DNA from 2 places in the Comamonas sp. C11 genome. Region 1 is predicted to be linked to the other one. Evidence: predicted binding sites of a transcription regulator. Region 1 holds the regulator's gene; the other holds the start of a gene.

What was found. Region 1 encodes LexA, which represses DNA repair genes until DNA is damaged. Its sites were predicted from a motif close to ACTGTATNNNNATACAGT; they were not measured.
Region 2: the regulator LexA is predicted to act here: its motif matches at 5,680-5,697, upstream of NOX35_RS12405 (VRR-NUC domain-containing protein).

The regions. Positions count from the first base shown of each region.
Region 1 covers NZ_CP101743.1:3,467,477-3,477,304, reverse strand. The annotation lists gene NOX35_RS15935 (universal stress protein) at 9-470, opposite strand; gene NOX35_RS15930 (hypothetical protein) at 616-861, opposite strand; gene NOX35_RS15925 (hypothetical protein) at 1,281-1,703, opposite strand; gene lexA (transcriptional repressor LexA) at 1,873-2,544, opposite strand; gene NOX35_RS15915 (asparaginase) at 2,627-3,610, shown strand; gene adk (adenylate kinase) at 3,887-4,543, opposite strand; gene kdsB (3-deoxy-manno-octulosonate cytidylyltransferase) at 4,934-5,710, opposite strand; gene NOX35_RS15900 (Trm112 family protein) at 5,714-5,905, opposite strand; gene lpxK (tetraacyldisaccharide 4'-kinase) at 6,002-7,045, opposite strand; gene NOX35_RS15890 (GntP family permease) at 7,057-7,782, opposite strand; gene NOX35_RS15885 (LysR family transcriptional regulator) at 7,742-8,644, opposite strand; gene dkgB (2,5-didehydrogluconate reductase DkgB) at 9,051-9,828, shown strand, end outside.
Region 2 covers NZ_CP101743.1:2,707,825-2,717,652, forward strand. The annotation lists gene NOX35_RS12375 (efflux transporter outer membrane subunit) at 1-577, shown strand, start outside; gene NOX35_RS12380 (ribosomal protein L7/L12) at 622-1,335, opposite strand; gene NOX35_RS12385 (YwqG family protein) at 1,373-2,137, opposite strand; gene NOX35_RS12390 (type 1 glutamine amidotransferase) at 2,264-3,046, opposite strand; gene NOX35_RS12395 (potassium transporter Kup) at 3,265-5,178, shown strand; gene NOX35_RS12400 (carboxymuconolactone decarboxylase family protein) at 5,230-5,559, opposite strand; gene NOX35_RS12405 (VRR-NUC domain-containing protein) at 5,773-7,446, shown strand; gene NOX35_RS12410 (ATP-dependent DNA helicase) at 7,443-9,828, shown strand, end outside.

The DNA.
Region 1 (9,828 bases):
CTGGCTCCTTAATGTTTGCCGGTTGAGGCAGGCCGGTGTACCAGCACCGGGACATGGCTGTGGGTCAGAACGCGCTGGGTTTCGCTGCCCAGCAAAATTCCGCCGATACCTTTGCGACCGTGTGAAGCCATGCAAATCAGGTCGCATTGCAATTCCTGCGCCTGCTGAACAATGGCTTGGTAAACAGAGGCGTGGGTGACTCGCACAAAGTTGCAGGGTACGCCTTCAGGTCTGGCAATCTGGTCAACGAACTGCAAAGCCGCATCTGCATCGCTGTTGGCACTGCGCTCGAACTCTGCGCTGTTGTAAGTCAGCAGTGCGTCTGCGCCGTAGATGATGGCGCGGTAATCGGGCATGACATACAGGCCGGTCACCTTGGCGCCTTGTTCACGCGCAAGCAGAACGCCAGCACGCACGGCAGCCTCTGACAGTTTGGTGCCATCGGTGGGAATGAGCAGGTGCTTGAACATGTTCAACCTCCTGATGCCGGAAGATGTGCCTGGAAATCAATTTATTCCAATACCTGGAGCCGCGCAATGCCTAATTTTTTGAATGCAGCAGAGTTGCAGACAGGATGTAAGACTCTGTAACGAGGGGCGGTCTCGTCGAATCGTCTCATTCCTCGGGCGAAGGAGGAACGCGATTGAGGATTTCGCCAGTGGCCTCTATCTCGAACTGCTGTGGATTGAGCCAGTTGACCTCCTGGTGATCGGCAGTTTCAAAGTAAATGGCAGACGGGCGTATGGAGACGCCATGCGGCATGTCGATCTCATCAAAACTCTGATAGACCAGAATCAGGCGCAGGTCTCCATTGGCGTCTTTGGCCTGTATGTGCTGCAAGAGCTTGCGGTAGGCACTCATAAGACGCCCTCGTTGACATGTGTATATGAATGTTTCCACTGTCGAAGAGGTGCCGCAATACCCTGATCCGGGTATCTGTTCTGACGGATATTCGTGCCTGACAAGGAGTTTAGAAGGCTGCGAGGCTTGTGCAAAATGCGCTCCGGCGGGCAGGGGCAGGCAGAGCATCAGCAAATAATTTACATGGCGATCCAGATCGTTCGGCGCCAATACTGAGGGCCTGTTTTGGCGACATCGAGTTTTTCGCCTATGCACTGTTGGCAGCGTTGTCTGGCGCCATATCTGCCGGCCGATGGGCCAAGAGCGTTGCGATGGCTTCTTGTTGGATGCATATGGAAGCCCTGTTGCATTGCCTGCAGGCCTATTTCGGGTCGGGTTCGGGGCTGCATAAGTGCAGGCAGGCAAACCTCATTGTGCTTTCAGACTTGCGGGGCCGTTTGCTCATGGAGTGCCATACGCTCCAGCGCGGCGCAGACATCGGCCATGCGTCCGCAGATCAGCAGACATTCGGGTTGCCTGCGCGGTTCTCGCTGCACGATTTTGAGAAGTCGTGGAGAAGCAGCTTGTGTCGACTGGTCGATTATTGGCGATTGAAGCTCTGGGGTCGCAGCAAAGGCCTGCGGGCGAAGTGTATTGCTGCCGAGGCGACTGCGGCCGCGGTTGGCGCGCATGACAGGGATGCCGATCTGCTTCGCCATTGGACGATTGGCAGTGAAGGATACGGGCTCTGCAGCGGCTTCGCTTGCGTCATCGGAGCTGAAGTTCGGATTGGGCGACAGCGTGGCAGGCAGGCTTTTCATGGTCAGGCGTGTCAAAGCCTGCAGTGATGTGGCGAATCCCATTTGGCAACTCCTTTTGATGACCTCGCGGCATGGATAAGGGCAGGTTTGCGTTCTTTCGGCAAAGCTCCGCCCAGGGCGAAGCTCAACGGCTTCGCGCCTACCACCTGGGCTTGAGAGGGAAGGAGGCTCGGTGCCTCCGCTGCATAGACGGAGGGACGCCGTCTGCCCGTTACATGAACATGCTGTTGCGGATAAGGCCTACGGCCAGGCCTTCGATGGCGAACGGCTCTTCAGGATCGACGTGAATGATCTTGTAGTCTGGGTTCTCGGGTAGCAGCTCGATGCCCTGAGGCGTGCGCTTGAAGCGCTTGACGGTCACGTCGTCACCGAGGCGGGCCACCACAATCTGGCCGTTGCGCGCTTCATGCGTAGCCTGTACCGCGAGCAGGTCGCCGTCCATGATGCCCGCGTCACGCATGGACATGCCGCGGACCTTGAGCAGGTAATCGGGCTTGGCGGCAAACAGGCTGGGCTCGACCGAATAGCTCTGATCGATATGTTCCTGGGCCAGAATAGGCGAGCCGGCAGCGACGCGGCCGACCAGGGGAAGCACCAGCGGGGCCAGGGCCGTGAGCGGCAGCGCAAAGCTGGCGCCGCGTGCCGCATTGATGGTGCGCACGGTATCGGCGCGCAGGCGGATGCCGCGCGATGTGCCGCTGACCAGATCTATGACGCCCTTGCGTGCCAGTGCCTGCAAATGCTCTTCTGCAGCATTGGCCGACTTAAAGCCAAAGGTGCTGGCAATCTCGGCCCGGGTAGGGGGCGCACCCGTGCGAGCGATGGTGGACTGGATGAGGTCCAGAATCTGCTGCTGGCGGGGAGTGAGCTTGGGGTGGTCCATGGGCATTCCTTGATCGATCGATGATGAATACTGTGTGTTCATCCAGTACCTGTATTTTTAATCAGTTTGAAGAGGACTGCAAGTGGAACGTGACAAAAATATCGTCATCCTGGGCACCGGTGGCACGATTGCCGGAGTTGCCGAGCAGGCTGGCACCAGTGTGGGCTACCGTGCGGCCCAGCTGGGCGTGGCTCAGCTGCTGCAGGCCGTGCCGGACCTGGAAGGCGTTGCTGCGGCGTCGCTGCAGGCGGAGCAGCTGGCGCAGCTGGACAGCAAGGATATGGATCACGCGACCTGGCATGCACTCGCGCTGCGATGTGCCGAGCTGCTCGCGCGTGATGATGTGAGCGGTATTGTCATCACCCACGGCACCGACACCCTGGAGGAAACCGCCTGGTTTCTGCAATGTGTTCTGCACCCGGCAAAGCCCGTGGTGCTGACCTGCGCCATGCGCCCGGCGACAGCGATTTCGGCCGACGGCCCTGGCAATCTGCGCGATGCCGTGGCCTGTGCGGCCGACACGCAGGCTGCTGGCCGCGGTGTGCTTGCCGTGGTGGCGGGTCGGGTGTTCAGTGCACGCCAGGTGCGCAAGGTGCATCCCTACCGTGTGGATGCCTTTGATGGCAGTGGCGCCGGCCCGCAGGGCTGGGTGGAGGAGGGGCGGCTGCGCTGGGCAACGGGCGGCCTGCCCCGGGTCGTTGCGGCCAGCTCCATTGCAATCGCTTTACCGCCCGCAGATCACTGGCCCCTGGTGGAGCTGCTTCATAGCCATGCGGGCTGCAGCAGCGCCGTGGCGCTGGCGGTGATGCAGGCCTGGAATTCGGCAGGCGTGCGTGCCGTGGTGGTGGTCGGCACGGGCAATGGCACTATCCATGAGGCGCTGGGGCCAGCCCTGGACTGGGCGCAGGCGCAGGGCATGGCTTTGCGCATCACGACCCGGTGCGAGGAGGGGCAGGTGGTGCAGGCCGAGGGAGCGCGAGATAGCCTTGTGAGCAGCCTGCCGGCGACCAAGGTCAGAATCAGCCTGATGCTGGAGTTGATGGGCTGGCCTCACGCATTGGGTTGATGCTCTTATTATGAGAGCTGCTGGCCTTCATTGATACAGAGTATTTATGCTGTTTGGGTCTGAAATCCAATGAGTGTAGGCGCAGGCAGCTATGAATATTGATGGCTCCAATGCCATCCTCGGTGCAGCTTTTTCGCACCGGACTGATGTCGGCCGGAAGGGCGGGAGCACGAGCTTCAAGAACAAAAAAGGCCGGTGAGGACACCGGCCTTTTTTGCCCAGAGATGCCTGGCCGCGAAAAGGCGGCAAGGCTCCACGCGCGAGTGATCTGGGCGATCAGGAAGCCAGAGCGGCCAGAGCGCGCTCGGTGATTTCTTCAACGCTGCCTGTGCCGCTGATGGCACGGTACTTGGGGGCCGCTGCTGCATCGGCCTTGGCCCAGTTGCTGTAGTAGTCCACCAGAGGACGTGTCTGGCTGCTGTAGACGTCCAGGCGCTTCTTGACGGTTTCTTCCTTGTCGTCTTCGCGCTGCACCAGGTCTTCACCGGTCACGTCGTCCTTGCCTTCCACCTTGGGAGGGTTGAACTTGACGTGGTAGGTGCGGCCCGAGGCGGGGTGGCTGCGGCGGCCGCTCATGCGTTCAATGATGGCGTCGAAGGGCACATCGATTTCCAGCACATAGTCCAGCTTCACGCCGGCAGCCTTCATGGCATCGGCCTGGGGAATGGTGCGGGGGAAGCCGTCAAACAGGAAACCCTTGGCGCAGTCCGGCTGAGCAATGCGTTCCTTGACCAGGTTGATGATCAGATCGTCGCTGACCAGCTGGCCGGCGTCCATCACGGCCTTGGCTTGCAGACCCAGAGGGGTGCCAGCCTTGACGGCCGCGCGCAGCATGTCGCCCGTGGAGATTTGAGGGATACCGTACTTTTGGCAAATAAAGGCCGCCTGAGTGCCTTTGCCGGCGCCGGGTGCACCCAACAAAATCAGTTTCATGGAAATCCTTGAGGAGAGTAGAAATTCTTGCTGGCCCAGGCAGACGGGTGGTCGTCCGTAGTTCCCAGGCCGTATTTTTTCGCGGGCAAGGATAGCACGCACAAGACCAACACAGGCTTACACAATTCAGTCAAGGCTGTCACAAGTGCGGCCAATTGAAGGCATGTATCCGCTGCAAACGCGATTGCTGTAGTTGTAATCCAGGTGCCGAAGCCGTTACATATGCTATTCGGACTATGCGGAAAGTATAGCGATCAGCGCTTTCCTGGACTGGCCCAGGGCCCTTTGGGACTGCGCGCGCGGACTGCGCAACTGCCGGCTTGATGCGTGAGCAGTCCTGGATGAAGACAGCCTGCGCACCGGTGTCGCCAAAGTGCGCAGGTCTTTTTTTCAACCAGCGAAAACGGCGCGCACGCGCTCCAGGTCTTCGGGCGTGTCGACGCCGGCACCCGGTGCATCGGGCGTGATATGCACGGCAATGCGGTGGCCGTGCCAGAGGGCGCGCAACTGCTCCAGCTGCTCCATGGCTTCGGTGGGGGCGGGCGCGAGTTGCGGGAACTCGCGCAGAAAACCGGCCTTGTAGCTGTAGATGCCAATATGGCGCAGCGGTGTGAAACCTGGGTGACCGGCCTTGGGGGCCGCCGTCTGCCACCAGGCTTCATCGCCGTGGTCGCGTGAACAGGGGATGGGTGCGCGGCTGAAATAGCTGGCCAGACCCTTGGCGTCACAGACCACCTTCACCACGTTCGGGTTGCGGTAATCCGTCAAGCTATCAATAGGATGGGCCGCCGTGCCCATGCTGGCTTCGGGGCGGGCCAGCAGCAGCTGTGCCACAGCCTCGATCAGCTTGGGGTCGATCAGCGGCTCGTCGCCCTGCACATTGACGACCACATCGTCGCCGGACAGGCCCAGTTGAGCACAGGCTTCGGCCAGACGGTCGCTGCCGCTTGGATGATCCTTGCGCGTCAGGATGGCCTGGACGCCATGCTGGGCGCAGGCCGCCACAATGCTCTCGTCGTCGGCCGCCACCACGCAGCGGGCTGCGCCGGCCAGAGCCGCGCGCTGGGCCACACGCGCCACCATCGGCAGGCCGGCAATATCCGCCAGGGGCTTGCCGGGCAGACGGGTCGAGGACAGGCGGGCGGGGATCAGTACCGTATAGCTCATGGCTTATTGCTTTTCTTCTTCCAGCTCGTCGTCGGACAGGGTGCGGGCTTCGTTTTCCAGCAGCACCGGGATGCCGTCGCGCACGGGATAGGCCAGACGCGCGCTGTGGCTGATCAGCTCCTGATGCTCGCGGTCAAAGCGCAGCGGGCCCTTGGTGACGGGGCAGACCAGCAGTTCGAGAAGTTTGGCGTCCATGGAGTATTCCTGCAAAACGGGATGAGGGCGCCAGCAGGGGGCTGGCGCTGCAAAAAGAGGTGATCAAACGCTGTTGATCCGTAGGCTCAATGATAGTCAGGCTGGCTTGCCATCGCGGCGAATATTGGCGTTGGCCTTGGCCAGTTGCGCATCCAGCAGCTCCCAGAAGGCCTGCGGCAGCTGCAACTGCAGGGGCACGGCCCAGGCTTCAGGATGGCTGCGCCAGAGTTTGACGGCATCTTTTTCGGTGCAAATCAAGGGTTTGTCGTTTTCCAGCGTGCGCGAGAAGTTCTCGAAATCATAGTGATCGGGCAGGGCCTGGGTTGCTGCCGGAGTGATGCCCTGGGCGGTCAGCATGGCAAAAAAGGACTCGGGGCGTGCCACGGCGGCCACGGCCTCCGGGCTCTGCGCGGCCAGGCTGTGCAGCAGGATGCTCTGGCCATGACCGTTGTGGGCGGTCTCGGCCAGGCTGCGCTGCAGCGCGAACGCCGGTGAAGAGCCCAGTGGCCGGGGCGGCTGGCCTGCATGCAGTGTGGCCGTGACCGGGCGAGGCCAGGGCTCGCGCAACGGGCCTGCGGGCAGCAGAAAGCCGTTGCCAACTCCTTCATCATTGAAGACGCACAGCTCCACATCGCGTGCCATGGCCAGATGTTGCAGGCCGTCGTCGCTCACGATCACGTCGACCTGCGGGTAGCGCTGGCGCAGCGCTTGCGCCGCCTCCAGACGCCTGGAGGCGACAAAGACCGGCACGCCGGTGCTGCGTGCCAGCAGGGCAGGCTCGTCGCCGACCTCGCTGGCGGGGCTGTCCGGCAGGGCCTCGCGGCAATCCTGCCCGCTCTCTATGCTGCGGCCATAGCCGCGCGAGATGATAGCCGGCTGCCAGCCCCTGGCCTTGAGGTGGGCCACCACGGCCTGGGTCACAGGGGTCTTGCCCGCACCGCCCGCAATCACATTGCCGACAACGATGACAGGCAGGCCGGCGCTTTGCTGGCGGCCGAGCATGCGCCTGGCATTCCAGGCCTGCAGCACTCCATAGAGCAGCGATAGCGGCCACAGCAGCCAGGCACCCGCTCCACGCCGGCGCCAGAGGGCGCGCAAGCCATGTTGCGAGGAGGATGCTTGGACGGTGTTTTGAGGCATAGGGGTTGGGATCATACGGGTGCGGCCGGAGTTCCCGCAGCCAACGGGCCTGCGTGATGCGCAAATACCTGGGTCCTGATTCCGGGAGCCTGAGGCCAGAAGCTGCCAAGCAGGCTGCCCAGCTCCAGATGGCTGGGGGCCTCTGCCGCAGGAGCAAGTTCGTCTGCCAGCTGCTGTGCTTCACCCTCGGCGGTAAAGCCTTCGCCTCTGGAGTGCGCCTGCGCGCTGCGCCAGTGCAACCAACACAGGCCGGGCATCAGCATCACGGCTGCGGCGATCAGGCACAGTCCCGGTGCGGCAAACGGCGTGGTGCCGAAATAGGGCATGGGAAGCGCGTTCTGGATGGCCGGCGTGCCGGGCAGCGCCGTCATGGTGAAGGTAAAGTCTCCCAGCGCAATCGTGGCCGGCATGAGACGGCGCGGGATGTCGGCACGCCTAAAAAGCGCCTGGGCAATGGGATACACCGCAAAGGCCACGACAGACAAGGAAACGCCACCATAGGTGAGAACGGCGCAGGCCAGCACCACGGCGAGTATGGCGCGCTGCTCGCCCAGTGCTGCCGCAATGCCCTGGGCAATGATGTGAGCTGCCCCCGACGCCTCCGTCAGCATGCCGAAGACCGCGCCCAGCAAGAACAGCGGAAAGTAGGCGATGACAAAGCCGCCCAGGCTGACCTGATTCGCCGGCTTGCGTCGCTCAGGTCCCGAAGGGGCGGCTGCCCAGCGTTTCCAACACATGGTCCACAAAGCAGGTGATGCGCGCCGCCAATGCGGTGTTTCGATAGTAGACCGCATTGATGGGCTGGCAGATGTCCAGTGTCTGCTTGCCAAACAGTTGCACCAGATTTCCTTGCTCGCGGTCTGCTCGGGTCATGAAGTCCGACAGACAGGCTATGCCCAGGCCGGCCAGCGCCATTTGCCGCAGTGTCTCGCCGCTGGAGGAGGCAATGTCCGGGCGGATATGCACGGCGTTGCCGTCGGCGTCGCGCAGCGGCCAGTCGTTGAGCGATTCGGGCTGGGTAAAGCCCAGCAGGCTGTGTTGGCTGAGCTGTGCCGGACTGGCAGGCATGCCGTGGCGCCTGAGATAGGCCGGGCTGGCCAGCACGCGTATGCGGCTGATGCCCACTGGGCGGGCGTGCAGTGTGGAGTCCTTGAGCACGCCGATGCGAAATGCCACGTCGGTGCGTCTTTCGAGCAGGTCGATGATGCCTTCGTTGGAATTCAGCTCCAGCTCCACCTCGGGGTAGCGCGTACGAAATCCTGCAATCAGCGGCACCAGCACATGCAGCATGAAGGGGGTGGCAGCATCGACACGCAATCTTCCCGCCGGCCGCATGCGCCGCGCCGCCATCATCTCCTCCGCTTCGTCGACCGATGCAAGAATGGAGCGGGCGTGCTGCAAGAAGGTGGCGCCTTCCTCGGTCAGCTCCAGGCGTCTGGTGGTGCGGCGCAGCAGCGTGGTCTGCAGCTTTTCTTCCAGACGCCCCAGGGTACGGCTGGTGGCGGAAATCGTCAGGCCCAGCAGCTCCGAAGCGGCCGTGATGGACCCTGTGTCCACGACGGCCACAAAGGCCTGCAATTCGTCGAGCGTGGTCTTCATTGTTGAATGTAGATCAAGAAAATTGAGGGAATACCAAGCTTTATCTGTAAATATTACCCGAGTGCACTGCCCTGGGAGCTCGTCGGTGGCGAGGTCCGCCCTGGTCACCGGCGTATTGCCGGATGCATCCCTGTGGAGCTAATGCCAGTGATTGCCGGTGGCGCGCAGATCAGCGTTCTGCAGGGGGCATGGCGTGTGCGGTGGTCGCAGATCAGGAAAATTGGCGGCTGCCGGTGCAAGATTCTGGTTTTATATTTGATTTGGTTTCAAGAGTATTTGTGAAATACAAGGCTTAATCCGCGAATATGAACGCGGCAAACTTCAGGCATCGGGAAAGTCGGTGCGGACAGCAGACATGCAAGCTCCGGACGGGCTGCAGCCCTCAATCTCATCCAGGAGTGATTTCATGAGCCATATTCCTTCCTTCGGCGTCGGCACTTTCCGCCTCAACGGCCAGGTCGTAATCGATTCCGTGCGCAACGCACTCGATGTGGGTTACCGCGCTGTCGATACGGCCCAGATCTACGGTAACGAAGCCGAAGTCGGCCAGGCCATCGCCGACAGCGGTGTGGCGCGCAGCGATCTGTTTGTGACCACCAAGATCTGGACCGACAACTACAGCCGTGCCAGGCTGATCCCCAGCCTGCAGGACAGCCTCAAGAGGCTGCGCACCGACTATGTGGATCTGACCCTGATCCACTGGCCCGCACCCGGCAACGGCGTGGAGCTGTCCGAATACATGGAAGCGCTGGCCGAGGCCAAGGCCCGGGGCTTGACTCGCCAGATCGGCATTTCCAACTTCAATATCGAGCTGACACGCCAGGCCATCGCGGCCGTAGGCCGGGGCGAGATTGCCACCAACCAGATCGAGCTGAGCCCCTATCTGCAAGGCCGCAAGCTGACGGCTTTCCTCAAGGAGCAGGGCATTCAGGTCACTTCCTACATGACCCTGGCCTACGGCAAGGTGCTCAAGGACCCGGTGCTGGCGCAGATAGCGGCCAAGCATCAGGCCACGGTGGCGCAGGTGGCGCTGGCCTGGGCGCTGCAGCTGGGTTATGCGGTGATTCCGTCGTCCACCAAGCGCGAGAACCTGGCCAGCAACCTGCTCGCGCGCGACCTCAGGCTGGATGCCGAAGACATGGCGCTGATCGCGGCGCTGGAGCGCAACGGGCGCGAAGTCAGCC
Region 2 (9,828 bases), 760 kb from region 1:
CTTGCTGGAGCGCCGCCCCGATATTGCACGGGCCCAGTTGCTGCTGGCGGCCAGCGACAGCAATCTTGCGGCACAGCGCGCGGCCTTTTTGCCTCAGGTGAGCCTGAGTGCGAACTTCGGCAGCCTGTTCGTCAACGCGCTGGATTACAACCCGGCCCGGGTTTGGTCGCTGGGCGGCAGCATTCTGGCCCCGCTGTTCAACGGCGGTCGCCTGCAGGGTCAGTTCGATGCGGCATCTGCCCAGCGCGATCAGGCCGCCTATGCCTATCGCGGTGTGGTCATCAAGGCCTTTGGCGATGTGGAAACAGCCCTGGTCAGTTCCCAGCAACTGCAAGCCCAGTGGGAGCATGCCAAGGAACGCGAAAAAGTGCTGGGTCGTACCCTGGGTTTTGCCAAGGATCGCTATGAGGCCGGCTACGCCAGCTATCTGGAGGAGCTGGATGCCCAGCGCAATCTGTTTGCCGTGCAGCAGGAAGTGCTGCGCCTGCGTCAGAGCCAGCTGGAAAACGCCGTGGCGCTGTACCAGGCGCTGGGTGGCGGCTGGCAGTTGGCCGATACGGCCGCCCGGGAACCTTGAGTTCGAGCCGAGAGCTCCTGAAAAGTGAGCTTTTCGCTTGTCTGCTATGGGTTCCAAGGCATCTTGAAGTAATACCAAAGGCCGGCGGCAGCCAGGGCCAGCACCAGCAGCCACAGATACCGGCCTTGCCCTCTGGGGACTTCGCCCGGTGATGGTGCTCCGGGCGGAAGGTGGTTTGGGGCGCTGGCCCGCACCGATTGTCGTTGCAGGATCTGCCAGTCCAGCGCAATGCCATCCATGGCCGCATCGATATGATCCTTGGCCTGGGCCAGACCCAGGCCCGTGGCGTCACGCAGCAGCTTGATGGCCTCGGTCTTGTTGCCGCGTGCCATGGCGTCTTCCACCTCGGCCCTGGTTTCTGAGGGCACTGCGTTTGCGCCGGACATCAGCGCCTCTATGGCCTCTGCATGATCGCCGCTCACAGTGACGCGTGTGGCGGTCTTGCCATTGACGGTCGTGGTGGTGGTCTTGATGGAAGAGAAGGAGCTGCCGGGCGCGGTGTCGTCCCGATTCAGTTGCTCCAGCAGCAAGGTGGCATCTTTCATGCCCAGTTTTTCCAGCTGCTCGCGCAACTGCTGCATGGCCTGCGTCTGCTCTGCTGCGCCATGCTGGACAAAGTCCGGCTCGTCACTGGCTTCCAGCAGGTCTTTGGCTTCCTTCAGACCCAGCCTGCCTTGCTCACGCAGCTGTTTGATGGCTTCGATCTTGTGACCGTTTTGCCAGTGCATGAGGATCTCTGGTGGAATCCGTGTGGGCATGAGCTGCTCTTTATGGTTGTGGCTGTTGAACCAGGCGTCAGCCGCAGTCCACTTGCAGACGGCCGAAGTCCCAGGTGCGCAGCCTGGCATCCTCGATAAAGGCCATGAGGCGTGCGCCGTCCTGCCAGCACCAGTGGAATTCCTCATGCGACTGCAGTGTCAGTAGCGAGCGCCAGTGCGAGCTGCCGGGGTGTTCCTCGGCCTCGGGCGTGGGATCGTAGCCCAGGCTGTCCCAGGAGGGGCGGCCCAGCAGATAGTCGCGAGGCAGATCGCCGCTTTCCTCAAGCTCATGGAGCCACTCCTGAAACTCATCGAACTCCACGGGCCAGTCCTTGCGCAGCTCCTCGTGACGAGGAAGGTCGACGCCGTTCTCAAACTGCAGCGCACGGCTGTCCGTGACCCACTGATGGGGAGCCTGGATTTCATGCATGTCGCTGATATCCGGCCAGTAGAACGCCTTTAGGTAGTCCTGGTCGCGCCAGAAGATGGCGTCGTCCTCGTCAAAGCCGTGGAACAGCGACAGCAGGCCGCTGGCTGGCAGCTCTGCTGGGCGGCCGGCTCCGCCCGGGAGCTCGGCAAAGTTGATCTGTCCGACAAACAGGTAGTGGCCGTCCGGATGCTCGGGCCAGACAAAGCCCGCAGGCGCCATGGGCTGGCCGCCAAAGCGGCTTTGCAGGGGCGTACCCATGGCGTGGCCCAGGCGAATGGCCACGGCGGGCTGGGCCAGATTCAGGAAGTATTGCTTGTGCGCCTTCAGCACTGGCGAGGCATCCAGGTGTCTTTCAAGCGTTGTGAAGTCCATGAAGCTTGGAGCTGTGAGTTTGCAGGCCATTCTGACCCAGACAGCGGCCGGGCCTTGCCAGAGACCGTCCGCTAGATGCAACAAAATGTCTGCTCATTCCATTCCTGGACTCCGATGCCTGCAAATTCATAGCTGCATGCGAAGGTATGCATTGGACTTGAGGCGAAATCGGCTCAAAGCTTCCGAGGAATTGCTGCACGAAACCAAAACCGGCCTGTCCAGCTGATCGGTCCATGCCTGGTAGGTACGCAGTGCCATGGCATGCAACTGGTCTATGTGCTGCGGCAGTCGGTCCAGGATCTGGGCCTCGCTCTGAACGGCCGGGCCCCGGGCCTGCAGCAGCTCATCGTGGCCCTCGCCGCACCATTGACGCACGCTGTCTGCGGTCACCTCCAGATGGCCTTGGAACGCCCATTGCCGGCCGTGGACAAAGCCTTTGTTCAGGCAGTGCTGTCCGTACATGGTGCGCCTGGCGGCTGTCGGAATGTCGAAAGTGTCGTAGTGCCAGTTGAAGATGGTGGCTTGCGCGGGCAGGTTCATCAGTTGCTGGGCGCTGGGGGTGATGCGGACTTCGCTCCAGCCGATATTCGCGCAGGGGTTGCGCCAGACGCCTGCGCCCATGGCGCGGGCCAGCATTTGCGCGCCAAAGCAGTGGCCCAGCACGGGGATGTCGTACTGCAGGGCACTTTGCAGCAGGCAGCGCTCTTCATCGATCCAGAGCAACTGCTCGTTGGCGCAATGGTTGCTGCCCAGCACGATGATGCCGCGATAGTCGCGCGCATTGGCCGGAGCCGCGCCTTCGACACAGGGATCTATGAGCACATGGGCAATGTCTTGCTGGAGCAGATGCTCGAGCAGGACGCCGGGGCCTTGCGATGCTTCATGCTGGAGGATGGCGACAGGCTTCATGGGAGGCGGGCTTGAAGGGCAAGCCGGTTGTTGCGAAGCCTTGAATCTAGAAAATCAGGCGTCAAGCCCTGGTATGGATTGTGGCTGCAGCTATCAAGATTGCATAAAGGAAGACAGCTCGCTCAGACGTCATCCAGGCTTTCCAATTTCCCTCAGCGTGCCATACTGAGCTGCCGCCGCCCGGCTGCGGTGGCCTTTATCACTGCAAAAACATGGCTATGTCACAAAGCAAACACGGGCTTCAGGGGGCTGGGAATACGGGGCAGGGCAGCAGCCAGTCGGCATTGACATTGGCGGCTTTGGGTGTTGTGTTCGGCGATATCGGCACCAGCCCGCTCTATGCGTTCAAGGAGGCTTTTACCGGCACACATGGGCTGACGGTGGGCCCCGAGAATGTGCTGGCCGCGCTCTCGGCCCTGCTGTGGGCCGTGATCGTCATCGTCGCCATCAAATATGTGTGGGTGGTGCTCAGCCACGATAACGATGGAGAGGGTGGTGTGCTGGCGCTGACGGCGCTGGCCCACCGCGTGATGGGCGATCAGTCGCGCCGCTCGCGCTTTGTGGTCGGGGCCGGCGTGTTTGCGGCTGCACTGTTCTATGGGGACGCCATCATTACGCCGGCGATTTCCGTGCTCTCTGCCGTGGAGGGCATGAGCATTGCCACGCCGGAGTTCGAGCATTTCATCGTACCTATCACGATAGGCATTCTGATCGGACTGTTTTCCATTCAGATGAAGGGCACCAGTGTGGTGGGGAGGCTGTTCGGCCCGGTCACCATCGTCTGGTTCCTCTGCATCGCCTGGGCAGGCGTGGCCAGCATTGTGCAGACGCCCATGGTGCTGCAGGCCGTCAACCCGCTTCATGCGCTTCGCTTCGCCGTGCAACACACGGACAAGGCCTTCTTCCTGCTATCGGCCGTGTTTCTTGCCATGACAGGTGCCGAGGCCCTTTATGCCGATATGGGCCACTTCGGCAGCCGGGCCGTGCGTCTGGGCTGGTATGGGCTGGTGTTTCCGGCCCTGATGCTCAATTACTTTGGCCAGGGCGCGCTGCTGTTGCGCGATGCGACTGCGGCCAGCAACCCCTTCTTTTTACTGGCTTCTCCCTCCTGGTTGCTGATTTTTGTGGTGCTGGCCACGGCTGCCACGGTGATTGCCTCGCAGGCGACCATCTCGGGGGCTTATTCCATGACGCTGCAGGCCAGCCGTCTGGGGTATTTGCCGCGTGTGCGTGTATTGCACACCTCCGATCAGGAGCAGGGGCAGATCTATATCCCCAGCGTGAACTGGTTGATGCTGCTGGCCGTGATCGCGCTGGTGCTGGCCTTCAAGTCCTCGGGGGCATTGGCGGCGGCCTATGGCATTGCCGTGTCGGGCACCATGCTGATCACCACCATGCTGGTGGGCTTTGTGGTCTATTTGGGGCGCAGCCGCGCAAGAGTTGTCACATTGGCAGCGCTGGCCTGTTTTGCGGTGCTGGAGATAGGCTTTTTTGCCTCCAACCTGACCAAGCTGGAGCAGGGCGGCTGGCTGCCGTTGACGCTGGGCGCCATCATCTTCGTCGCGCTGACGACATGGCGCGACGGCACCCAGCTGGTGGCCGAACATCGCCGTCGCCTTGATATTCCCATGAGCGATCTGATGAGCTCGCCCATGAGCGGCGTGCCGGTGGTATCCGGCACGGCGGTCTATCTGACTTCCGATCCCAAGCTGGTGCCGAATGCGCTGTTTCACAACCTCAAGCATTTCAAGGTCATGCACGAGCAGACGGTGTTTCTCCATGTGATCAACGAGAACACACCCTATGTGCATGATGGCGAGCGCCTGCAACTGAAGCCAATGTGCAATGGGGTCTGGGCACTGGACATGCACTTCGGCTTTCGCGAGCAGCCTGATATTCCGGCGGCGCTCCAGCGGATTGCGCCGGACGTCGATGGCGAAATACCGAACCTCGACCCCATGACGACCAGTTTTTTTGTGGCCAGGGTGCAGGTTGTGGATGGGCCCGGCGGTCTTTCCGCCTGGCGCTGCGCTCTGTTTGGCTGGATGTCCCGGCAGTCGGCCAGCGCGGCGACTTACTACAAGTTGCCAGCCAACCAGGTGGTGGAGCTGGGCACGCAGGTTGTGCTTTGACGGCCAGGTATGGCTAGCCAGACAGGCGCTGGCTGCCATATCTTTAGGGTCTTATTCGTCCAAGGCGTCCAGGGCACGCGCCGAGTAGACCATGGCGGCGCCCGCATTCAAGGCCACCGCCACACCCAGGGCTTCGGCAATTTCTTCCCGACTGGCACCGGCTGCCTTGGCAGCCTTGGTATGCACGGCGATGCAGCCGTCGCAGCGCGTGGTCACCCCCACGGCAATGGCAATCAGCTCGCGTGTCTTGGCATCGAGATGATCGGTCTTCTTGCCCGCGCCGGACAGGGTCTTGTAGCCCTCCATGGTGCCTGGACTCAACTCGGAAAACTCTCCCAGCCTGCCTGCCAATTCCTTGCGGTATTCGTTCCAGTCCAGCATTGCCTGCTCCTTGTTGAATGAAGCTTTGATTGTGTGCCACTGTCATCGGGCATTCAAGCTGCAAGCGTTTCGTCCGCTGAGCAGCGATCAATGGGTGGGTGAATCTGCAGGGATTTTCGAGCTGTATGAAAATACAGGTCTCATCGTAGGCATCCACCCATCTTCTCGCCGAGCATTTTGTAACGCGTCATCGTGACCGAATCCCAAGCCGCCATTCTTCCGCCGCACCGCTTCTACTATCTGCACAACTTCCAGCAGGCGCTGGACTGGTTGGCGCAGCGCTATGGCGATCTGCTTAGCGAGCAGGAAGCCGATTTCATCGCCGGCTTTGCGCGCTTGCCGCAGAACTCCAGGGCGCTGCTGGTACGCATGCTGATGCGGCGCGGGCCCTGGTTTCGCGCTGGCAAGCTGGCTTATGAGGAGATTCCGGTGACGGTCGATGCCGCTGCGCCCTTGCTGGAGCGTGGCTGGCTCAGTGCCACCGAGCCCATGGAGGTGGTCGAACTATTTGGCCTGCACACCAAACCCGAGCTGCTGCAGATCTTGACCGGCTTTGAGCTGTGCTCTTCCATGCCCAAGGCCGAGATGCTGCAACTGCTGGCCGAGAGACAACCCGAGTCCCGGCCTTATGCCGTCTGGCATCCCAAGGCCGTGGAACCTGTCTGGCGCGTCATGGTGGGCGAGCTGGGAGCGCGTCTGCGGCTGATGTTCTTCGGCAATCTCTACCAGGACTGGTCGGAGTTCGTGCTGGCCGACCTCGGTATTTTCCGCTACGAGCCGGTGGCGATGGATGCTGGCTCGCGTGCGTTTCAGCGCCGCGAAGATCTGGACTTCTATCTGGAAATATCGGCCCGGCGTCAGGCTCTCGATGAAGGCGTGGAGCCCGCACAATTGCTGCCTGCTCTTATTGAGAATAAGAGCGAGAACCCGTGGCTGGACATGCGCAGGGCCAAGGTTTTGCTGAAGCTTGGCCAGGTTTGCGAGAGGCTGCAGGATTGGTCGCTGGCAGCTCAGGCCTATGGGGCCAGCCGCTATGCGGGTGCACGCCACCGTCATATTCGCGTGCTGGAGCGCATGCAGTGCTTTGATCAGGCGCTGGCTCTTGCCAGCCAGGCGCAAGCCGCGCCTGAAAGCGAGGAGGAGCGTCAGCGCGTGGCGCGCATGCTGCCGCGTCTGAGCCGCAGCCTGGGACTGGTGGCTGCGGGGCGCCAGCCTGCTCTGGCCCCGGCCGTGGCGGCCCTGCGCAGCGATGTGCAGCTGGACCGACCCGCCCAGTCCATGGCGGTGGAGTACGCGCTGCAAGCCTATTGGCATAGCGCCGATGCGCCCGTGTTCTATGTGGAGAACGCGTTGGTCAACTCTTTATTCGGTCTGCTGTGCTGGCCCGCCATCTTTGCGCCGCTGCCGGGGGCGTTTTTTCATCCTTTCCAGAGTGGGCCGGCCGATCTGGGCGCACCGGATTTTGTGCCGCGTCGCCAGCCCCTGTTTGGCGCCTGTCTGGCCGAGCTGGAGGACGGTCGCTATCGGGCCACGATTCGCCAGCGTTTTGCCGACAAGCAAGGCGTTCAGTCGCCGTTCGTGTTCTGGGGCACGTTGACGCAAGAGCTGCTGGAGCTGGCGCTCGATTGCATGCCTGCCGCCCATCTGCGGATTCTGTTCACACGGCTGCTGCTGGACGTGAAAGCCAACCGCACCGGCTTTCCCGATCTGGTGCGCTTCTGGCCCCGGCGGTCCGATGCCGATTCACGCTACGAGATGGTGGAAGTCAAAGCGCCGGGAGACAAGCTGCAGGACAACCAGATTCGCTGGCTGGCCTATTGCACGGAGCAGGGCATTCCCGTGCGCGTCTGCCATGTACAGTGGCGTGACGAAGGTAGCGCGCCATGAAGCCTGCGCTTAGCGTGGCAGTACGCACGCTGTGCGAGTTCACGGCGCGCAGCGGCGATCTGGATCTGCGCTTCACGCCCGCCCTCAGTGCGCTAGAGGGCATTGAAGGCCATGCCGTGGTGCAAAAACGGCGTGAGAAAGCGGGTGGCTACGAGGCGGAGTTGGCGCTCAGCGGCCGGTTCGAAGAGCTTCAGGTTCGCGGCCGGGCCGATGGCTTTGATGCCGCCAAGCAGCAACTCGAAGAGATCAAGACCTACCGGGGCCGGCTCGACGGCGTGCGCCCTCATCACCGGGCCTTGCATTGGGCCCAGGCCAGGGTCTATGGTCATTTGCTGTGTCAGGAGCGCGGCCTTGAGCGGATCAAGCTGGCGCTGGTTTATTTCCAGATCGGCAGCGCAGAGGAGACCGTGCTGCTGGAAGAGTGTTCTGCCACCGAACTGCAAGCCTTTTTCAAGTTGCAATGTGCCCGTTATCTCGACTGGGCACGCAGCGAGGCCGCCCACCGGAGGGCGCGCGATGCGGCCATGGCGCAGCTGCGGTTTCCCATGCCGGCCTTCAGAGCCGGGCAGCGGGAGCTGGCCGTGGCCGTCTATCGCACGGCTCATGCCAGCGCAGGCGGTCGCTGTTTGATGGCTCAGGCCCCGACCGGCATCGGCAAGACCCTGGCCACGATTTTTCCCATGCTCAAGAGCATGGCTGCAGTCACGGCCAAGAGTGCCTCGGAGGCTGATGCAGCCGGTCTGGACAAGCTGTTCTTTCTCACTGCCAAGGGCACCGGCCATGGACTGGCGCTGCATGCGCTAGGCCAGCTGCAGCAAGCCTTGCCGGCATCGGCATCGGCATCGGTCGCTCCATTGCGCGTCCTGGACATGAAGGCGCGCGAAAAGACCTGTGAGCATCCCGACAAGGCCTGCCATGGAGAGTCCTGTCCGTTGGCGCACGGATTCTTTGATCGACTGCCTGCGGCCAGGCAACAGGCGCTGCAACTGCCGCTCTGGGATGCGCCGGCGTTGCGGACTCTGGCCTTGGAACATGGCATCTGTCCCTATTACCTGTCGCAGGAGTTGGCGCGCTGGGCCGATGTGGTGGTGGCCGACTACCACTATTACTACGACAGTGCCGCCATGCTTTATGCGCTGGCCTTGCAGCAGGACTGGCGCGTGGGCGTGCTGGTGGATGAGGCGCACAATCTGCTGGAGCGCGCGCGCAGCATGTACACGGCACCGCTGACCCAGTTTGATCTGGCGCAGGCCCGCCAAGGCGCGACGGGTGCTGTCAAAAAGGCACTCGATGCACTGCAGCGCCAGTGGCAGGCGTTGAACAAGGCCCAGGATCAGGCCAGTTACCAAAGCTACGAGAGCATTCCTGGCGCGCTGCTGGGCGCCATGCAGCGAGCCGCAGGTGCAATAGCGGATCAGCTGGCTGAGCAGGAGATAGCCGGTCATGCGGCCACAGGAGGGCAAACTGCGCTTGCCGACCATGCCTTGCTGGATTTTTACTGGGAACTGCTGCACTTTCAGGCGCTGGCCGATCAGTTCGGGCCTCATGCTCTGTTTGATATTCAACTGGCCACGCCGCTGCAGCGTGCGAGCAGAGTGCGTATGCCGGCATCCACGCTGTGCATTCGCAATGTGGTGCCCGCGCCGCATTTGTCGGCGCGCCATGAGGCTGCACAGGCCACGGTGCTGTTTTCGGGCACCCTGAGTCCACCACAGTTCTATCGCGATCTGCTGGGTCTGCCTGCGGATACGGCCTGGCTGGATGTTCCGGCGCCGTTTGCGGCCCGGCAGTTGCAGGTGCATATCGCAGGCCATATCTCTACACGCTGGCGAGATCGCGAGGCATCGCTGACCCCCATGGCCGAGCTGATTGCGCAGCAATATGCACGACAGCCTGGCAACTATCTGTGTTTTGTCAGCAGTTTTGACTATCTGCAGCAGGTTGCCGTCACTTTGGAACGTCTGCACCCGCAGTTGCCGCTATGGCTGCAGCAGCGCGGCATGGACGATGCCGGGCGTGCGAAATTCCTCGCCCGCTTTGTCGATGGCGGTCAGGGCCTGGGTCTGGCCGTTCTGGGCGGGGCATTCTCCGAAGGCGTGGATCTGCCCGGCAGCCGTCTGATCGGTGCTTTTGTTGCCACGCTGGGTCTGCCCCAGCTCAATCCCGTCAACGAAGCCATGCAGCGTGCCATGGATCAGGCCATGGGTGTGGGGCAGGGCTATGCCTACACCTATCTCTACCCGGGCCTGCGCAAGGTGGTGCAGGCGGCTGGCAGGGTCATACGCAGCGAGCACGATCGTGGCGTTCTGGTGCTGATGGACGACCGCTTCGCGCGTGCCGAGGTGCGAGCACTGCTGCCTGCCTGGTGGCAGGTCGAAGGGG